Regions from separate parts of the Streptomyces sp. UF-297 genome, predicted to be linked through region 2. Evidence: riboswitches for the same ligand, from Rfam matches in the RefSeq annotation. Region 2 holds a riboswitch; each other region holds the start of a gene.
What was found. Region 2 has a riboswitch for cobalamin ahead of AC4IJH_RS16680 (cobalamin biosynthesis protein). Riboswitches for the same ligand answer to the same signal wherever they lie in the genome.
Positions count from the first base shown of each region.

Region 1: linked by a shared signal. The riboswitch ahead of AC4IJH_RS27245 (ribonucleoside-diphosphate reductase subunit alpha) and the one ahead of AC4IJH_RS16680 (cobalamin biosynthesis protein) in region 2 are both predicted to bind cobalamin.
Region 3: linked by a shared signal. The riboswitch ahead of AC4IJH_RS38765 (CbtB domain-containing protein) and the one ahead of AC4IJH_RS16680 (cobalamin biosynthesis protein) in region 2 are both predicted to bind cobalamin.
Region 4: linked by a shared signal. The riboswitch ahead of metE (5-methyltetrahydropteroyltriglutamate--homocysteine S-methyltransferase) and the one ahead of AC4IJH_RS16680 (cobalamin biosynthesis protein) in region 2 are both predicted to bind cobalamin.

Region 1 covers NZ_JBSIBZ010000055.1:57,977-62,928, forward strand. Annotated here, with positions in the region: gene AC4IJH_RS27245 (ribonucleoside-diphosphate reductase subunit alpha) at 1-1,684, opposite strand, end outside; cobalamin riboswitch at 1,841-1,967, opposite strand; gene AC4IJH_RS27250 (TolB family protein) at 2,175-3,527, shown strand; gene AC4IJH_RS27255 (TolB family protein) at 3,524-4,894, shown strand; gene AC4IJH_RS27260 (GNAT family N-acetyltransferase) at 4,860-4,952, opposite strand, start outside.
Region 2 covers NZ_JBSIBZ010000024.1:65,246-70,197, forward strand. Annotated here, with positions in the region: gene AC4IJH_RS16665 (lysozyme) at 1-193, shown strand, start outside; gene AC4IJH_RS16670 (inorganic phosphate transporter) at 333-1,580, shown strand; gene AC4IJH_RS16675 (hypothetical protein) at 1,620-1,850, shown strand; cobalamin riboswitch at 2,021-2,220, shown strand; gene AC4IJH_RS16680 (cobalamin biosynthesis protein) at 2,356-3,369, shown strand; gene AC4IJH_RS16685 (cobyric acid synthase) at 3,458-4,952, shown strand, end outside.
Region 3 covers NZ_JBSIBZ010000111.1:15,382-20,333, reverse strand. Annotated here, with positions in the region: gene glxA (radical copper oxidase GlxA) at 1-997, shown strand, start outside; gene AC4IJH_RS38770 (glycoside hydrolase family 6 protein) at 1,086-2,168, opposite strand; cobalamin riboswitch at 2,506-2,645, shown strand; gene AC4IJH_RS38765 (CbtB domain-containing protein) at 2,679-2,897, shown strand; gene AC4IJH_RS38760 (CbtA family protein) at 2,914-3,690, shown strand; gene AC4IJH_RS38755 (GlxA family transcriptional regulator) at 3,759-4,811, opposite strand; gene AC4IJH_RS38750 (DJ-1/PfpI family protein) at 4,868-4,952, opposite strand, start outside.
Region 4 covers NZ_JBSIBZ010000087.1:33,949-38,900, forward strand. Annotated here, with positions in the region: gene AC4IJH_RS35150 (GHMP family kinase ATP-binding protein) at 1-190, opposite strand, end outside; cobalamin riboswitch at 388-608, opposite strand; gene metE (5-methyltetrahydropteroyltriglutamate--homocysteine S-methyltransferase) at 819-3,137, opposite strand; cobalamin riboswitch at 3,302-3,528, opposite strand; gene AC4IJH_RS35160 (glycosyltransferase family 2 protein) at 3,698-4,573, shown strand; gene AC4IJH_RS35165 (alpha/beta hydrolase) at 4,950-4,952, shown strand, end outside.

The DNA of each region.
Region 1 (4,952 bases), on a different contig from region 2:
CCGCGAGCATGATGCGCTCGGAGATGTGCGTGGACAGCTCCTTGGCCTCGGGCGAGTCGAAGGCCAGGCGCAGCCGGAAGAAGACGTCCTGCAGGCCCATCAGGCCCAACCCCACCGGGCGCCAGCGGGAGTTGGAGGCGCCGGCCTCGTCGGTCGGGTAGAAGTTGATGTCCACCACGCGGTCGAGGAAGGTGACGGCGGTGCGCACGGTGGCGTCCAGCCGCTCCCAGTCCATCTGCCCGTCCTCGCCCAGGTGGGCGGCGAGGTTGACCGAGCCGAGGTTGCACACGGCGGTCTCGCCGTCGTTGGTGACCTCGAGGATCTCGGTGCACAGGTTGGAGGAGTGCACCACGTTGCCGGGCTCGGCGGTCTGGTTGGCGGTGCGGTTGGCGGCGTCCTTGAAGGTCATCCAGCCGTTGCCGGTCTGCGCGAGCGTACGCATCATCCGCGCGTACAGGACCCGGGCGGGCACGGCCTTGACGGCCTTGCCCTCGGCCTCGGCCTTCTTGTACGCGGCGTCGAACTCGGCGCCCCACAGGTCCACCAGTTCGGGGACGTCCACCGGGGAGAACAGCGACCAGTCCTGGTCGGCGTCCACCCGGCGCATGAACTCGTCCGGGATCCAGTGCGCGATGTTCAGGTTGTGGGTGCGGCGCGCCTCCTCACCGGTGTTGTCGCGCAGCTCCAGGAACTCCTCGATGTCCGCGTGCCAGGTCTCCAGGTAGACGCAGGCCGCGCCCTTGCGCCGGCCGCCCTGGTTGACGGCGGCGACCGAGGAGTCCAGCGTGCGCAGGAACGGCACGATGCCGTTGGAGTGCCCGTTGGTGCCGCGGATCAGCGAACCGCGGGCGCGGATACGGGAGTACGACAGGCCGATGCCGCCCGCGTGCTTGGACAGGCGCGCCACCTGGTGGTAGCGGCCGTAGATCGAGTCCAGCTCGTCCAGCGGGGAGTCCAGCAGGTAGCAGGAGGACATCTGCGGGTGGCGGGTGCCGGAGTTGAACAGGGTGGGGGAGGACGGCAGGTAGGAGAGCGTGCTGGTCAGGCGGTACAGCTCGGCGACGTCATCGAGGGCCCGCAGGGAGCGGTCCTCCGCCAGGCCGCAGGCCACCCGCAGCAGGAAGTGCTGGGGGGTCTCGATGACCTGCCGGGTGATGGGGTGGCGCAGCAGATAGCGCGAGTGCAGGGTGCGCAGGCCGAAGTAGCCGAAGCGGTCGTCCGCGCCGTCCTTCAGGGCCGTGGTGACCAGCTCGTCCAGGCGCTCGGCGTGGGTGCGTACGAACTCGGCGGTGTCGTCCGCGATCAGGCCCTCGCGGTGGCCGACCTCGACGGAGGCCGAGAAGGAGACGGCGCCCTGGCCCGCGGCCTCGTCGGCGACGGCGAGGGTGAGCAGGCGCGCGGCGAGCTTGGAGTACTGCGGCTCGTCGCCGATCAGACCGGCCGCCGCCTCGGTGGCCAGGGACCTCAACTCGGCCTCGTCGGAGCCCGCGTGGCGTCCGCGCAGGGCGGCGGCCGCGACCTTGCCGGGGTCGGTGGCGGGGAGATCCGCGGTGAGGTCGGTCAGGGTGCGCAGCAGGGCGGTGCCGGGCCCGTCTGCGGTCTCCGTGGCCTGCGTGGCCTGCGCGGCGCGCGTGTTCTGCACGGCCGCAGCGGCTGACGCGGGCTCCGTCGGCGCGATGGTCACGTGGTGCTCTCCCTCACTCGGCGGGGGCCGCGAGGGGTGGTGCGCGACGGGCGCGTACGGGCACACGGCACCCCGGAAAAGAGGGGTGCGGGCACACTCGTAGCGTCCACCGGCCCAACCCGCGAGGCCCGGACGAAACAGCGACCGCGCCGGTCGCGGCGGGTCGTACCGTCGGCAGGTCCTCGGACTCACGGGTGCTTAAATGCGCACTCGTACACCGTTGCGGGACAGTTCCGGATTTGCACCGGATTCCCCTGCGGCGACAGCGAGGACGAGCATACATCTTGTGCTGGCCGACGCACGCACCCCCACATCTTGTGTCGCGTGGCGGCGGCATGCCCTCAGGTGTGTTAGAGAGCCCTGATGAACGGGGCGTATTGCGGGACCGGGCCGCCGTCGAGGCGTTGACCGGGGCCCGTGCAGCGTATTGGCTCCTTGACTGCTCCGTCGGCCATCGGGGCCGCAGGGGGCCAAGTGTGAGGGGGGAGACATGCGTGCACGGTTAAGAGCCGGGGTCGTGGTGGCTGCCGGGGCGTGCCTCGCGGCCGGGCTGCTGCCCGCCGGGGCGGCTTCGGCGCGGTCCGCCGCGGCCACCGAGCGGGTCAGCGCGGCCGCGGACGGGGCCCAGTCCGCCGGCTTCGCGGCGAGCCCGGCGCTCAGCGCCGACGGGCGCTACGCCGCCTTCACCTCCGACGCCGCGGACCTCGGGCCGTCGGACACCAATGGCCAACAGGACGTCTATCTCAAGGATTTGCGGACCGGAAAGGTCGAACTGGTCAGCGTCGGCAGCGACGGGACGCAGGGCGACGCTCTCTCCGGTTCGCCCGCCATCAGCGCCGACGGCCGGTATGTCGCCTTCTCCTCCTCGGCGGGCAACCTGGTACCGGGGGACACCAACAAAGAGGGCGACGTCTTCGTGCGCGACCGGGTGACCGGGCGGACGCAGAGCCCCACGGCGGGCGCGGGCACCTCGCCGTACGGCTACGGCGTCCAGGGCTTCGCGATCAGCGGTGACGGGCGATATCTCGCATTCGGCTCGTCCCGGGCGGACCTGGTGCCGGGGGACACCAACGAGAGCCAGGACGTCTTCGTCGCGGACTTGCGGGAGCGAACGACGCGGCGGGTGAGCGTGGCGAGCGACGGGAGCCAGGCCGAGGGCGCCTCCCGCATCCCGACGATCAGCGCGGACGGCCGCCGGGTCGGCTTCGTCTCGCGGGCGTCGAATCTGCCCGGCGCGAGAACCGCGCTGCGCCCGCCGCCACTGGACCCGATGTACGTCCACGACCTCGGCTCGGGGCGGACGAGGGCGGCGAGCCTGAGCACCGCCGGCGCCGCCGTCGGCGTGACACCCTCCACCTCGCTGAGCCCGGACGGCCGCTACGCGCTCTTCGTGAGCCCGGCCGGCGATGTGGTGCCGGGCGACACCAACGGCACGTACGACATCTTCGCCCGCGACCTGAACGGGGACGGCGGCACCCGGCTGCTGACCCGCGCCCACGACGGCGCGCAGGGCAACGGATGGGCCTCCGACGGGCGGCTGAGCGCGGACAACCGGCGGCTGTTCTTCACGTCGGTGGCGACCAACCTCGTGCCGGGCGACACCAACGGCTACGCGGACGGGTTCGTACGGGACCTGAGGACCGGGGCGGTCCAGCGCGTCAACCTCGCCGCCGACGGGGCGCAGTCCACGTCCTGGACCAACGCCGTGGTGCCCGACGCGTCGGGGCGTACGGCGCTCTTCGACTCCCGGGACGAGGGTCTGGTGCCCGGCGACACCAACGCCTCGGGCGATGTCTTCGTCCGGCGGCTGCAGAACCGACCTGTAGGAGGGGAAAGCCGATGAGCGCACGACACAGCGGGTCACGAAGAGCCGTCGCCGTGCTGGCCTGCGCGGTGGCCGCGCTGCTGCCCGCGGGGACGGCCGGGGCGCAGGCCAACGCGCCGCGCACGGAGCGGATCAGCGTCGCGGCCGGCGGCGCGCAGGGCGACGGCAGCTCCAGCGGCGTGGCCCTCAGCGGCAACGGGCGCTATGCCGCCTTCGCCTCGGCGGCCACCAATCTCGTGCCCGGCGACACCAACGCCCAATGGGACGTCTTCGTCAGGGACTTGAGGACCGGCGCGGTGGAGCGGATCAGCGTGGCCACCGGCGGCGCCCAGGGCGACGGCCCCTCCTTCTCGCCCTCGCTGAGCGCCGACGGGCGGTATGTGGCCTTCGGCTCCCGGGCCGCCAACCTCGTGCCGGACGACACCAACGCCGAGGAGGACGTCTTCGTCCACGACCGCAGGACGGGCCGTACCACCGGCGTCACCATCGACGGCCTCCCGCACACGGGGGAGCAGGGCAGCCAGATGCCGGTGATCAGCGCCGACGGCAGCCATGTGGCGTTCGCCTCCAGCCGCGCGGACCTCGTGCCCGGCGACACCAACGGCAGCCAGGACATCTTCGTACGCCAACTGCGCGACGGGTCGGTGAAGCGGGTGAGCGTCACCGCCACCGGAGGCCAGGCGACGGGGCCCTCGGCCTCGCCGGTGCTGAGCGCCGACGGCCGCAAGGCGGGCTTCATCTCCAAGGCGACGAACCTCCCCGGCAGCCAGGGATCCGCATCCGGGCGGGACCTGCGCCCGCGCAGCTACCCCTTCTATGTGCACGACCTGGACACCGGCAGGACCGAGGTGGCCAGCCAGGGCCACAACGGCGAGGCGGTGGGCGCCTGGGAGGCCTCGCTCAGCCCCGACGGCCGCTACGCCGTCTTCTCCAGCAGCTGGGCCGAGGTCGTACCGGGCCATCCGGCGGGCCGCTACGACCTGTTCGCGCGCGACCTGGTCAAGGGCACCACCCAGCAGCTCACCTTCGCCCACGACGGCTCGCAGATCAGCCAGGGCGAGAGCATGGGCGGCACGCTGACCGCCGACAACCGCTGTCTCTTCTTCACCTCCTCCAGCCCGAACCTGGTGCCGAACGACACCAACAACGCCACCGACGCGTTCGTACGCGATATGCGCACCGGCGCCGTCACCCGCATCAGCACCGCCGAGGACGGGACGCAGGGCGACGACTTCACCGGGACGGTGGCCGCGGACGCCTTCGGGCGCACCGCCGTCTTCGAGAGCGACGCGGCCAATCTGGTGCCCGGCGACACCAACGGTGTCCAGGACGTCTTCGTGCGCAGCGGCCTCAGGCCGGTCCCCGGGCGAACGCCCACAGGGTGAGGCCGGGTATCGGCTGCCAGTCCCGCTCGGGTGTGCGCTCGAAGCCCAGGCGGGCGTA
Region 2 (4,952 bases):
CACCGGCGGCGCCCGCTCCTTCGCGAACCACCACCCGCTGTGGCTGGCCAACTGGCACAGCTCGCCGGGCCCGCTGCCCGGCGGCTGGGACTTCCACAGCATCTGGCAGTACGACAACGGGGGCTCGCTGCCGGGTGACCAGAACCAGTGGAACGGCTCGATGCGAGAGCTGAGGCGGTTCGCCAGAGGGTGAACGTCCGGTGATCGCGGCGGCGCCTCCGCACGAACTCGGCGGGGGCGTCACCGCCGCGCCCGTCCCAGTTCACCTTCCGTTCACCCATCGTCCGTACGGTCCCGTGCGTCACTGCCCATCGAACTGATTGCCTGGGTGAATGGAACACATCACGCTTCTCATCGGGATCGTGATCGTCACGGCCTTGGTGTTCGACTTTACGAACGGCTTCCACGACACGGCCAACGCGATGGCCACCACCATTTCCACCGGGGCGCTCAAGCCCAAGACAGCGGTGGCGATGTCGGCGGTCCTCAACCTCGTCGGCGCATTCCTGTCCGTGGAGGTCGCCAAGACCATCTCCGGGGGAATCATCGACGAGACCGCCGGGATCAGACCTGAAGTGATCTTCGCCGGTCTGGTCGGCGCCATCGTCTGGAACCTGCTGACCTGGCTCGCCGGGCTGCCCTCCAGCTCCTCGCACGCCCTCTTCGGCGGCCTGATCGGCGCCACCCTGGTGTCGGTGGGCACCGACGGCGTCAACGGCAGCGCCGTGGTGATGAAGGTCCTCATCCCGGCCGTGTTCGCGCCGATCGTCGCCGGTCTGGCCGCGATGGCCGCCACCCGCCTGACCTACCGCCTGGCCCGGGGCCGGGACGAGGCGGAGACCGCCAAGGGCTACCGCTCCGGCCAGATCGCCTCGGCCGCGCTGGTCTCCCTGGCCCACGGCACCAACGACGCCCAGAAGACGATGGGTGTGATCACCCTCGCGCTGATCACCGGCGGGGTGCTCGCCCCGCAGGCCGACCCGCCGATGTGGGTCATCGCCTCGGCCGGTATCGCCATCGCGCTCGGTACGTACCTGGGCGGCTGGCGGATCATCCGCACGATGGGCAAGGGCATCACCGACATCCAGCCGCCGCAGGGCTTCGCCGCCCAGACCGGCGCCGCCGCCACCATCCTGGCCTCCTCCCACCTCGGCTTCGCGCTCTCCACCACCCAGGTCTGCTCGGGCTCGGTCATGGGCTCCGGGCTGGGCCGCAAGGGCGGCGTGGTGCGCTGGTCCACGGCGGGCCGCATGGTCATCGCCTGGGGCCTGACGCTGCCGGCCGCGGGTCTGGTCGCGGCGGCCGCCGCCTACCTGGCGGGACAGGGCGACTGGGGCGTGGCGACGGTGGCCGTGCTGGCCGTGATCGCCTGCGGTGCCATCTGGCTGGCCTCGCGCCGCAAGCCGGTGGACCACACCAACGTCAACGAGGTGCCGGCCGACGAGCCGGTGGGCGTGGTCACCGCCGCGCTGCAGACCGTCGCCCCGCCGCCGGCCGGTGCCGCGGCCCCGGTGGCCGACAGCCCGTCCGAGCCCGCCCCCGCGGCGCGCGCCAAGGCCGCCGCGACGGCCACGGGCTGACGCTCCCGGCGCAGCCAAGAGCCAGAAGGAAACTCAACCATGCACATCGACTGGGCAGCTCTGGGCCAGGTCTTCGGCGTCAGCCTCCTGGTGACGGTCGGGATCGTGGGCCTGTTCACCCTCGGCATCGTCGGTACGTCCCGCAAGCCGCAGCAGGAGACCGGCGAGGCGGTCGCCGCCTCCGCGCCGGCCCGTATCGGCGCGTACGCCTGCTTCGCGCTGTGCGCGGCGGCGGTGGCGTACGGGATCTACCTGATCGTGGCCGGCTGACGGCCGGCCCCCTCCCGCGCCCCGCGCAAACCGCTTGGACCAGGCGCCCGGAAGCGCACGGCAGCAGCCGTGTGCGCCGGGCGCCTGGCGCGTGCCCCCACTGCCGCCCTGTGGCTTTGGCCACAGCCGGTGTGACGGGACTGCGCCGCAGGTCAACGGTGAGTTGACGGGCATTCGCGGCGCGTGGTGGACTGCCGGAGCCATTCGGCGACAGATGAGGAAGTCCGGTGAGAATCCGGCGCGGTCCCGCCACTGTCACCGGGGAGCGCTCCTCCAACGAAGGTCACGGCCCGTGCCGTATTACGGGCTGGAAGGCCGGGGGCGGCGCCGATCCGGGGAGCCAGGAGACTCTCGTCGCCGGTCACGTCGAGCCAGGGCGCGGACCCTGAGTGAGGACATACCGCCATGCCGGGCCGCAGTTCGAGAACCCTGGCGCGCCGTGCGCCGCACACCCCCCTCTCCCCCGCTCTGCCGGCCCTTCTTCGAGGCGCGGCGGTCTGATCCGATGCCTGCCGAACACGCCACTTACGCGTGCGGCGCGGCCCTCGGCTTTCTCGGCGACCTGATCGCGGGCGACCCCAGGCGCGGCCACCCGGTGGCCGCGTTCGGGCGGGCCGCCGCGGCCGTCGAGCGCGGGCTGTGGCGCGACGACCGCGGCCGCGGGGCCGTGCACGCCGTGCTGTGCGCGGGCGGCGCCGCGGCCGGTGCCGCGCTGCTGGCCCGTGCCGCGCGCGGCCGTACCCCCGCCGCCGTCGCACTGACCGCCGCCGCCACCTGGTCCGTCCTCGGCGGTACGTCCCTGGGCCGCGAGGCGCGGGCGATCGGCGGCGCCCTGGAAGCGGGAGATGTGGCCGTGGCGCGGGAGCGGCTGCCGCACCTGTGCGGGCGCGACCCGCGCTCGCTGGACCAGCAGCAGATCGCCCGTGCCGTGGTGGAGTCGGTGGCGGAGAACACCTCGGACGCCGTGGTGGGCGCGCTGGTGTGGGGCGCCGTGGCCGCGGTTCCCGGGCTGGTGTGCTTCCGGGCCGTCAACACCCTGGACGCGATGGTGGGTCACAAGTCCGCGCGCTACCGGCGCTTCGGCTGGGCCTCGGCCCGTACCGACGACGTCTTCGGCTGGCCCGGCGCACGGCTGACGGCCGCGCTGGCGACGCTGGCCGGGCCGGACCGGCGCGGCGCGTGGCGGGCCTGGCGCGAGGACGGCGGGCGCCACCCCAGCCCCAACGCGGGCCCGGTGGAGGCCGCGTTCGCGGGCGCGCTGGGGGTACGGCTCGGCGGCACGCTGGCGTACGGCACCCGGATCGAGCACCGGCCGGTGCTCAACGGCTCGGCGCGGCCCGTGCAGGTGGCGGACATCGAGCGCGCGGTACGGCTCTCGCGCCGGGTCGGTGCGCTGGCGCTGGCGGTGACCGTGGCGGGGCGGCTGGCGGTGGGCGCGGCCCTCTCGCGTAACGGCCGTTCGCGTACGGCCGGTTCGCGTACGGCGGGTTCGCGTACGGCTCTGCGGAGGCCGGAGTGAGTGCCCGGTCCGGGTGGAACAGCGGCGCCCCGGCGGGCGGATGGATCGAGGACGGCGCCCCGGTGCCCGTACAGACGAGGAGAGTGGCGTGAACGGACGCGGCAAGGGGGCGCAAGGGGCGCTCGGCGGTGGGCTGTTGGTCGCCGGCACCACGTCCGACGCGGGCAAGAGCGTGGTCACCGCGGGGATCTGCCGCTGGCTGGTGCGCCAGGGCGTGCGGGTGGCGCCCTTCAAGGCGCAGAACATGTCGCTGAACTCGTTCGTGACCCGCCAGGGCGCGGAGATCGGCCGGGCGCAGGCCATGCAGGCGGCCGCGGCGCGCGTGGAGCCCAGCGCCCTGATGAACCCCGTGCTCCTCAAGCCGGGCAGCGACCGCAGCAGCCAGGTGGTGCTGATGGGCAAGCCGGTGGGCGAGCTGAGCGCGCGCGGCTACCACAGCGGGCGGCAGGAGAAGCTGCTGGACACGGTCACCGAGTGCCTGGCCGAGCTGCGGCGCACGCACGACGCGGTGATCTGCGAGGGCGCCGGCAGCCCCGCCGAGATCAATCTGCGCCGTACCGACATCGTGAACATGGGCATCGCGCGGGCCGCCCGCATCCCGGTCGTGGTCGTCGGCGACATCGACCGCGGCGGGGTCTTCGCGTCGTTCTTCGGGACCACGGCGCTGCTGTCCAAGGAGGACCAGGCGCTGGTGGCGGGGTATCTCGTCAACAAGTTCCGGGGCGATGTGACGCTGCTGGAGCCCGGGCTGGAGATGATGCGGCAGCTGAGCGGGCGGCCGACGCTGGGCGTGCTGCCCTTCCAGCACGGGCTGGGCATCGACGAGGAGGACGGGCTGCGGGTCTCGCTGCGCGGCGCGGTGCGCGAGAGCGTGGTGGCGCCGCCGCACGGCGCGGACGTCCTGCGGGTCGCGGTCGCCGCCGTACCGCTGATGTCCAACTTCACGGACGTGGACGCGCTGGCGGCCGAACCGGGCGTGGTGGTGCGCTTCGTGGACCGCGCCGAGGAGCTGGCGGACGCGGACCTGGTGGTGCTGCCCGGCACCCGCGGCACGGTGCGCGCCCTGCGGTGGCTGCGCGAGCGCGGGCTGGCCGACGCCGTGGCGCGGCGGGCCGCCGAGGGGCGCCCGGTGCTGGGGATCTGCGGCGGGTTCCAGATGCTGGGCGAGCTGATCGAGGACGAGGTCGAGTCGCGGGCGGGCGCCGTGGACGGCCTGGGGCTGCTGCCCGTACGCGTACGGTTCGCGGCACAGAAGACCCTCGCGCGGCCGGCCGGTGAGGCGCTGGGCGAGCCGGTGCAGGGGTACGAGATCCACCACGGAGTGGCCGAGGTCCTCGGTGGGGAGACGTTCTTCCGTGACGAGCGGGGGCGCGCTCTGGACGGCTGCCGGGTCGGGTCCGTATGGGGCACGCACTGGCACGGGTCGCTGGAGAGCGACGGGTTCAGACGGGCGTTCCTGCGGCAGGTGGCGGCGGATGCGGGGCGGGCCTTCGTCCCGGCGCCGGACACCAGCTTCGGGGCGCTGCGCGAGGAGCAGCTGGACCGGCTCGGCGACTTGATCGAGGAGCACGCGGACACCGGGG
Region 3 (4,952 bases), on a different contig from region 2:
CGACCCGAAGACCAAGAAGTGGACCTATCTGCCCAAGGAGCGGTTCTTCCCGACCTACCCCGCGCTCTTCCTCACCGACAAGGGCCGGATCTTCTACACCGGCTCCAACGCCGGCTACGGCCCGGACAACATCGGCCGCAAGCCCGGCATCTGGGACCTGAAGACCAATGAGTTCCAGGTCGTGCCCGGCATCAGCGACCCGGACATCCTGGAGACCTCGATGTCCGTACTGCTGCCGCCCGCGCAGGACCAGAAGTACATGGTCCTGGGCGGCGGCGGGGTCGGCGAGGACCCCAAGGCCACCGCCAGGACCCGGATCGTGGATCTGCACGCGGACAGCCCGCGCTTCAAGGACGGGCCGCCGCTGTACGAGAAGGCCCGCTACCCCAGCAGCGTGATCATGCCGGACGACACGGTCCTGACCACCAACGGCTCGGGCGACTACCGCGGGCGCTCGGACTCCAACATCCTCAGGGCCGAGCTGTACGACCCGGCGGCCAACACCTCGCGGGAGGTGGCCGAGCCGCTGGTGGGCCGCAACTACCACTCCGGGGCGCTGCTGCTGCCGGACGGCCGGGTGATGACCTTCGGCTCCGACTCGCTGTTCGCCGACAAGGACAACACCAAGCCCGGCGTCTTCGAGCAGCAGATCGACCTCTACACCCCGCCCTACCTCTACCGCGACTCCCGGCCCCAGCTGACCGGGTCCGAGCGCAGGACCGTCCCGCTCGGCGGCAAGGTCACCTACAGGACGGCGCAGAGCGCGGGCATCAAGAAGCTGCGGCTGATCCGGCCCAGCTCCTTCACCCATGTCACCAACATCGAACAGCGCTCCATCGCGCTGGACTTCACCCGCACCAAGGACTCCGTGACCGCCACCCTGCCCAAGGACCCGTCCCTGGTCCCGCCCGGCTGGTACATGCTCAACGCCGTGGACGACCGGGGCACCCCGTCCGAGGCGGTCTGGCTCAAGGTGCCGGTGGCGCAGGGCAGTTGAGGTGCCCGTATACGAAGCGAGCGGTTGAGGAGTCCGCATACGAAGAGGGGCGCCCCGGATCACCGGGGCGCCCCTCTCTGTTGCTCAACTACCGCGAATTGCGGGCGAGCTGAAGGGCGTACTCGGGCCACCACTCCCCCGCCTTGGGCCCGCCCTTGCAGGTGCCGTCCGACTCCCCGGGGCGCTTGATCCACAGATAGGCGTCCACCAGCGGGTCGCCGGTCCTGACCGTCGGGGCCTTGCCCAGCGCCCGGCCCGGGGGGTTGCACCAGCTCTCCGCGTCGTCGCCGCCCGGCGCCGGGCCGTTGCCGTTGCGGCTGGTGTCGATGACGAAGGGCTTGCCGCCGAGCATCCCCGACAGCTGCTTGCCGTACTTCGTGTTCTCTTCCGTGGTCTGGTAGTTGGAGATGTTCAGCGCGAAGCCGTCGGCCTTGTCGATGCCCGCGCGGCGCAGCGGCTCGACCATACGGCCCGGGTCCTTGATCCAGTGCGGATTGCCGGCGTCGAGGTAGACCTTGGTCCTCGGCAGCGCCTTGAGCTTGCCCACGGCCTCGGTCAGCAGGGCGTAGCGCTCCTCGTGGAACTGCTCGGGGGTGCACTTGTCCTCGATGTGCGGCAGCGCGTCCGGCTCCAGGATGACGGTCGTGGCGCGGTCGCCGATGCCCTTGACGACGCCGTCGAGCCAGCCGCGGTAGGCGTTGCCGTCCGCGGCGCCGCCCTTGGAGTAGTTGCCGCAGTCGCGGTGCGGGATGTTGTAGAGGACGAGCAGGGCGTCGCGGTCGGCCTTGGCGGCGGCCTCGGTGAAGCCGCGCGCTTCGCTCTCCGCGTTGTCCACGCCGATCCACTCGGCGACGGGCCGGGAGGCGATCTTCTCGATCAGTTCGGCGTCGGACGCCTTGCCTTCCTTGGTGTACGCGGCCATCTGGCGGGCCGCATTTCCGTCGGGGTTGACCCAGAACCGCGCGGTGGACTTGGGCTGTTGCCCCAGAACGGGCGCGCCGGCCCCGCCCTCGCCCTCTCTCTCCCCGCCCTTTTCCGAAGAGCCGAAGCACCCGGCCAGCATCAGCAGCGCACCCGCGGCCGAGACCGCCGCCAGCGCCGTGCGCCGGCGGCCTGCGGTGCGGTGTCCACCCGGGGGGCGTCCCCCCGGCCCCCCCACATTTCCGTACATCCACTCCCCCTCGGAGCACGGGACAAGACCGGTCCGATCCATCGTTGCACAGGGGCGAGGAGCACTGTCGACCTATCGACGAGCCGATGACGGCTTGGCCTCAACTGCCCCTAGGCGGGGGCGTTCAGGCGTTCTAGAGTAGGTCGCCTGGCCCCAGTCCCCGGCCGTGTCCGACCTACGCACTCCCAGCGCCTCCCCCCGGCGACAGGGCCTCTCCCGCAGCCCTGGCGCCGCGGCGGTCGAGGACCGACCGGTCGGCGGTTCAGGGGGGAGCGGACCGCCGGCCGGGCACGGTCGCGTGCGCCCGTGCGCTGGTTGACATGTGCCCGTCCTGCTGGGAATCTCCGTTGCGACAAGTCCATACATCGAGGCGACGGCAGACAGGAACCCGGTGCGAATCCGGGACGGTCCCGCCACTGTGACCGCGAGCAGCGCCGCTCGCGGGAGTCAGGAACTGACCCGTCGTCCTCCTGCCATGGGGCGTGGAAACCCCACAAGGAGGCACTTCGGATGTCACTGCACACCGCGCAGCACACCGACCCGGCGGCCGTCTCGGCCGCCACGACCCGCACCCGCGACTGGCTGATCGCGGGCGGCGCCGTCATCATCGCGCTGATCGCGCTCTACGCCGTCTTCATCGACAACGGCTCCCTCATCTCCGCGACCGGCGACTACCTCCACGAGTTCTCCCACGACGGACGGCACCTCTTCGGCGCCCCCTGCCACTGATCGGGGCGCACGCACCATGAACCACCCCGTACTCCCCTTCCTGCGACGGGGACTGCTCGCGGGCGGCGCGGCCGGTCTGCTGACCGGTCTCTTCTCCCTGCTGCTCGCCGAACCGCTGATGGACCGCGCGATCCGCGCCGAGGAGGCGCGCCAGGAGCGCATGGAGCACCACGACGCGGGCGCCGCCGTCACCCAGCACCACGAGGAGCTGTTCACCCGCTCCACCCAGCACTTCGGCCTGGTGGTCACCGCGGTCGTCGCCGGTCTGGCACTGGGGCTGCTCTTCGCCGTCGCCTACGCGCTGATCCACCGCCGCGGCGCCCCGGGCGAGCGGCCCTGGCCGCGCGCGCTGGCCATGGCGGCCGCCGCGTTCACCGGCGTCGCGCTGCTGCCCGGACTGCGCTACCCCGCCAACCCGCCCGGCGTCGGCGACTCCGGCACGGTCGGGCAGCGCCAGATGCTGTGGCTGGCCGCGGTCGTCATCGGCGCCCTGGGCATGCTGCTGGCCTGGCAGATCCACCGCAGACTGGCCGGCCGCACCGAGCCGGTACGTCAACTGGCCGTCGCGCTCACCGCGATCGCCACCCTCGCGCTGCTGTTCGCGCTCCCCGGCAACCCCGACCCGGTACCCGTCTCGGCCACCCTCCTGTGGGACTTCCGGGTGCTCTCCCTGGCCTCCCACGTCCTGCTGTGGGCGGTCCTGGGCGGCGTCTTCGGCGCCCTGGGCCTGCGCGCGGCACGCTCCGCCCGCAGCGCCGGCGCCGACGCGGCAGTCCCGGCACCGGCCGCCTGAGCGCTTTGCCGGACGCGCGGTCGTCGCACCGCAGGCCGTGGAGGGGAGTCGAGCACGGCCCCCGCGCCTTACGGGGCGCGGAAACCGGCATCGCCGGCCGGAGGCCCGGCCTCCCCTCCCGGACCTCCGGCCGCCTTCCCGCGCGTCCCGTCCCGCGCCGTGGGCCCTTCGATGCCCGTACGGCTGAACCGGCTGCGGTACGCGCTCGGCGGCACCCCGATCTCGCGCAGGAACGTACGGCGCATGGTCTCGGCGCAGTTGAACCCGCAGCGCCGCGCCACCGCCCGTACCCCCTCCGCGCCGCTCTCCAGCATCTCCCGCGCCGCCTCCACCCGCGCCCGCTCCACGTACCGCCCGGGGCTGGTGCCGACCCGGCGGGTGAACATCCGGCTGAAGTGCCGCGGGCTCATCGACAGCCGGGCGGCCATCGCCTGGACCGACAGGTCCGCCGCCGGGTCGACGGCGATGTCGTCGAGCAGGGCGCGCGGCGGCCCGTCCGGTAGCGCCGGGGCGCGGTTGCGCAGGCTGAACTGGGACTGTCCGCCGGGCCGTTGGAGGAAGACCACCAGCCATTTGGCGACCTCCCGGGAGAGCGCGGCGCCGTGGTCCTCCTCCACCAGGGCCAGCGCCAGGTCCACCCCCGCGCTCACCCCGGCGGAGGTCACCACCGGCCCGTCGCGTACGAAGATCGCGTCCGGCTCCACGCTCACCGAGGGGTGTTCGGCCGCCAGCTCTTCGCACAGCGCCCAGTGCGTGGTGGCCCGCCTGCCGTCCAGCAGCCCGGCCTCGGCCAGGACGAAGGCGCCGGTGCACACCGAGGCGATCCGGCGCGCCCGGCCGGCCACCAGCCTTACCTGAGCGGTCAGTTCGGCCCCGCAGGCCGTGCCGCCGTGGCCCCAGCCGCCGGCCACCAGCAGGGTGTCCGGCTCCGCGTCCGGCAGCCGCAGGTGTACGCCGAGGCGGATGCCGGAGGAGGTCACCACGTCCCGGCCGTCCACGGAGGCCAGCCGCACCCGGTAGGCCCCGTCCCGCAGGCCTCCCGCGGAGGAGAACACCTCCAGGGGACCGGCCGCGTCCAGCAGTTGCACCCCGTCGTAGACCACGACCACCACCTCCCGCACGGCCTGCGCCGGACCGGTCGGGCCGCAGGGGCGGGGGTCCACGCTGTCCCGCACGCTCAGGCCAGCGACTTCCGTACGGAGGCGACCAGTTCGGCCGGCGCCTTGTCCGGCGAACCGGCGTCGAAGGGCGGCCGGGGGTCG
Region 4 (4,952 bases), on a different contig from region 2:
GCGGCAGCTCATGGCCCGGATGGGCGCCGGGCGTGAAATACACCCAGGAGTGGCGGTCCACGGGGAACGAGACCAGCGCGATGTCCGGATCGCCGACAGGGCGCAGCGGGCCCTGGAAGAGCTCGCCCAGCGTCCCGTGGCAGACACCGGAGACCGGCCGCGCCGAGGCACCATCGGATCCGGTCAGCATGGGCCACCGCACAACAGCCTTGTAGGGAGCGGCTGGTGGCAGCTCCTGCGGTACGCCTCGGTCACGAACACGCCCTCCTCGCCGCACCCGGCCCGAGGAATGACCGCAGAGCGAGAAGGCGGCCGCGACCGTACGCGCGTCACGCCGCCTGCACCGCCGACCCAGCCCTCGAGGTCACCGTGAACAGCGCATGCGTCGCCGCACGCGCACAGTGGCAGGTCTTCGGACTCGTGGGCACGTCGGCCGGGCCTTCCGGCGACATCTACTGGCCGTCGCTTCCCGCGCCCCTGGACGGGGCCCAGTGCCGTTGACGGCGTTCGCTCCCACTCACCGCTGCGGGACAGTCCCGGATTCCCACCGGGTTCCCTCTTACGACGCGCCCCGGAAAAAGGCGCGAACCGACTGCGCACATCAGCGTAGAGGCGCCGTTGCCGCGGCAACAGAGTGACCTGAGGGGTTGGCTTGATTGCCCCCGCTGACACGGCGCGGGATCTGTGGCATCGGGCGGCCGGAGCATCCGGGGGACGCTGCGGGACGAGAGGTGGCGGTGCGCGGCAGGCTGCCCTGCCCAGGGAAAAACGTGACGGCCGGGACGGGCTCGGGCGAGCCCGTCCCGGCCGTCACCGGTTCAGGACGAGGCGAGCTCCGCCCGGACGGTCCGCGCGGCGGCGACGAGGTTCTCCAGCGAGGCGCGGGTCTCGGGCCAGCCGCGGGTCTTCAGACCGCAGTCGGGGTTGACCCACAGGCGCTCGGCCGGGATGGCGCCGAGGCCCTTGCGCAGCAGGCTGGAGGCCTCCTCGGCGCTCGGCACGCGGGGGGAGTGGATGTCGTACACACCGGGTCCGGCCTCGCGCGGATAGCCGTGGGCGGCCAGCTCGCGGGCGACCTGCATGTGGGAGCGGGCGGCCTCCAGGCTGATGACGTCGGCGTCGAGGTCGTCGATGCCCTGGACGATGTCGCCGAACTCGGCGTAGCACATGTGGGTGTGGATCTGGGTCCGGTCCTGCACACCACTGGTGGTCAGGCGGAACGCCTCGGTGGCCCAGGCGAGGTAGGCACTGTGGTCGGCCGCCCGCAGCGGCAGCGTCTCGCGCAGCGCGGGCTCGTCCACCTGGATGACCGAAGTCCCGGCCGCCTCAAGGTCGTTGACCTCGTCGCGCAGGGCGAGGGCGACCTGGCGGGCGGTGTCGCCCAGCGGCTGGTCGTCGCGGACGAAGGACCAGGCGAGCATGGTGACCGGGCCGGTCAGCATGCCCTTGACCGGACGGTCGGTGAGCGACTGGGCGTACGTCGTCCAGCGCACCGTCATCGGCTCGGGCCGCGAGATGTCACCGGCGAGGACCGGCGGGCGCACATAGCGGGTGCCGTACGACTGGACCCAGCCGTGCTGCGTGGCGAGGTAGCCGGTCAGCTGCTCGGCGAAGTACTGCACCATGTCGTTGCGCTCGGGCTCGCCGTGCACGAGGACATCGATGCCCGCCTTCTCCTGGAAGGCGAGAACCTCACGGATCTCGTTCTTGATGCGCTCCTCGTACCCGGCCGTGTCGATGCGGCCCGCGCGCAGGTCGGCCCGGGCGGTGCGCAGCTCGGCGGTCTGCGGGAAGGAGCCGATGGTGGTGGTCGGCAGCAGCGGCAGGCCCAGGTGGGCGCGCTGGGCGCCGGCCCGCTGCTCGTACGGGGCCGAACGGCGGCCGTCGGCGTCGGTGACGGCGGCGGCGCGGTCGCGCACGGCGGGGTCGTGGGTGATCGCGGAACCGGCGCGGGAGGCCAGGTCGGCGCGGTTGGCGGCCAGTTCGGCGGCGATGGTGTCGGTGCCCTGTGCGAGACCGCGGGCGAGCGTGACGATCTCGGTGGTCTTCTGCCGGGCGAAGGCGAGCCAGCGCAGCACCTGCGGGTCGATGTCGCGCTCGGCGGTGGCGTCGAGCGGAACGTGCAGCAGCGAGCAGGAGGCGGCCACGTCCACCCGGTCGGCCAGGCCCAGCAGCGTGCCGAGGGTGGCCAGCGACTTCTCGAAGTCGTTGATCCAGATGTTGCGGCCGTTGACGACACCGGCGACCAGCCGCTTGCCGGGCAGGCCGCCGGCCGCGGCGAGCGCGTCCAGGTTGCCGGCGGCGGCCTCGGTGAAGTCCAGCGCCAGACCGTCGACGGGGGCCTTGGCCAGGACGGGCAGGGCCTCGCCGAGCCGGTCGAAGTACGAGGCGACCAGCAGCTGCGGGCGGTCGGTGAGGGCGCCGAGGTCACGGTAGGCGCGCTCGGCGGCGTTCAGCTCGGCCGCGGTGCGGTCCTGCACCAGCGCGGGCTCGTCCAGCTGCACCCAAGTGGCCCCGGCCGCACGGAGGTCGGACAGCACCTCCGCGTACACGGGAAGGAGCCGGTCGAGCAGGGTCAGCGGATCGAAGTCGGCGGCGACGCCGGGAGCGGGCTTGGACAGCAGGAGGTAGGTGATGGGGCCGACGAGGACCGGGCGCGGCGTGAGGCCGAGCGCGAGCGCCTCCTTGAGCTCACCGACCTGCTTGGCGGAGTTGGCGGCGAAGACCGTGTCGGGCCCCAACTCCGGTACGAGATAGTGGTAGTTGGTGTCGAACCACTTGGTCATCTCCAGCGGCGCCACGTCCTGCGTGCCGCGCGCCATCGCGAAGTAGCCGTCCAGGGCGTCGGCCTCGACGGCGGCGCGGTGCCGGTCCGGGACAGCTCCGACCATGACGCTGGTGTCCAGGACGTGGTCGTAGTACGAGAAGTCACCGGTCGGCACCTCGTGGACGCCGGCCTCGGCCAGCTGCTGCCAGTTCGAACGGCGCAGGTCCTTCGCGGTCTCCAGCAGGGCGTCCGCGGTGACGCGGCCCTTCCAGTAGCCCTCGATGGCCTTCTTCAGTTCGCGGTTCTGACCCTGGCGGGGGTAGCCGTACACGGTGGCCCGTGCTGCCGCGGCTGCGGGCTTCGCTGTCACGGAACTCTCCTTCGCGGATGTGTTCTTCTGCAAGCCCCGGCGACGGGAGGAGAACGCGAAGGAATGACACACCGGCCGGACCACGAAGCGCGCAAGACGCACGTGCTCGCCTGATATGTACGCCGACCCGCCCTCGAGGTCACCGGAGTGTCCGCACACGTATGGACGCGTACGGGCAACGGGCAGGTCTTCGGACTCGTGAGCACGCCGACCGGATTCCTCCGGCGGACACCTACTGGCCGTCGCTTCCCGGATCCGCGGCCCGGATCCAGTGCGTATAACGGCGTTCGTTCCCACTCACCGCTGCGGGGCAGTCCCGGATTCCCACCGGGTTCCCTCTTACGACGCACCTGCCTGGCGGACAGGGCGAACCAGCTGCACCGGCCACACTAGAGCGCTCACACCCCCGACGAACACCCCTGTTCACATAGCGGTACGTGAAATGAGACACGATCCGGCCGCACATGCGCTTGTCACACCGCAGCCCGGCGGTGACACCCGGCAGCGGCTTCACGCGCGGCTAGCATCAGCACCTTCGCCAATAGCTGGAGTTCGCCGTCATGCCATTGCCCCGCCTCGGAGTCGTCATCGTGACGATGGGCACCCGCCCGCGAGAACTGGAGGCCCTGCTCGCCTCGGTGGAAAAACAGGACACACCCGCCACGCGCGTCGTCCTCGTGGGCAACGCAACACCCCTCACCGACATTTCGGCGGACGTGACCAAGATCCCGCTCGAGGAGAACCTGGGCTGCCCCGGCGGCCGCAACGTCGGTCTGAAGATGTTGCGCGATGCGGGCGAGGTCGATGTCGTCATCGAGCTGGACGATGACGGCCTGCTCATCGCCGACGACGTCTTCCGTAGGGTCCAGCGGCTGTTCGCCGACGATCCGGAGCTGGGGATCGTCGGATTCAGGGTGGCTGACGAACGCGGCCACACCGAGCGGCGCTGGGTCCCGCGCCTGCGGGCCGACGACCCGATGCGCCGTGGCCCGGTGACCGCGTTCCTCGGTGGCGGACATGCCTTCTCGATGCCCATGCTCCGTCAGATCGGCCTGTGGCCGGCCGCGTTCTTCTTCGGACACGAGGAGTCCGACCTGGCCTGGCGCGCACTCGACGCGGGCTGGACGATCCTGTACGAACCCGCACTCGTCCTCCAGCACCCCAAGACCTCACCGGCCCGCCATGCGGTCTACTACCGTTTCACCGCGCGCAACCGCGTCTGGCTCGCCCGCCGCCGCCTTCCCGCCCTTTTGGTCCCCGTCTATCTCGGCGTGTGGATCCTCCTCACCTTGGCGCGCATCCGGTCCCTCACCGGCCTGAAAGCCTGGTGGCGGGGCTTCATCGAGGGTGTGCGGACATCCTGCGGCCCGCGCAAGCCGATGACATGGCGCACGGTAGGGAAAATGACGCGCCTGGGCCGCCCGCCGATCCTCTGAGAGCCCGATTCGCGGGGCGTCACCCCGCCGGCTCGGTGTGATGGTGAACGCGAGCGGACGTCGGCCGGCCTCACCGGCCAGGTGGATCTTGGGGGTTGTACGCAGGTCCGTGGACGGGCCGTTGCTGGGGGTGGCCCTACCGGGGTTGGGGGGATAGCCGTAGTGAGTGGGGGCGGCTGTTCCGCTTAGCGTCTGACGGTGTGAGACATACACGGAACACGGCGAACAGATCACCCCTTGACGGACACCGAGCGGCCCGGTCCGCAGCAGTGCCGGTTATCCCGTCGGGCGTGGTGGCGGCTGCCCTGTCCATGGCGGACGCGGCACAGACGACTGGCGCCGCCGACCACAACACCCAGCACCCCCAGGAGACTTCGTG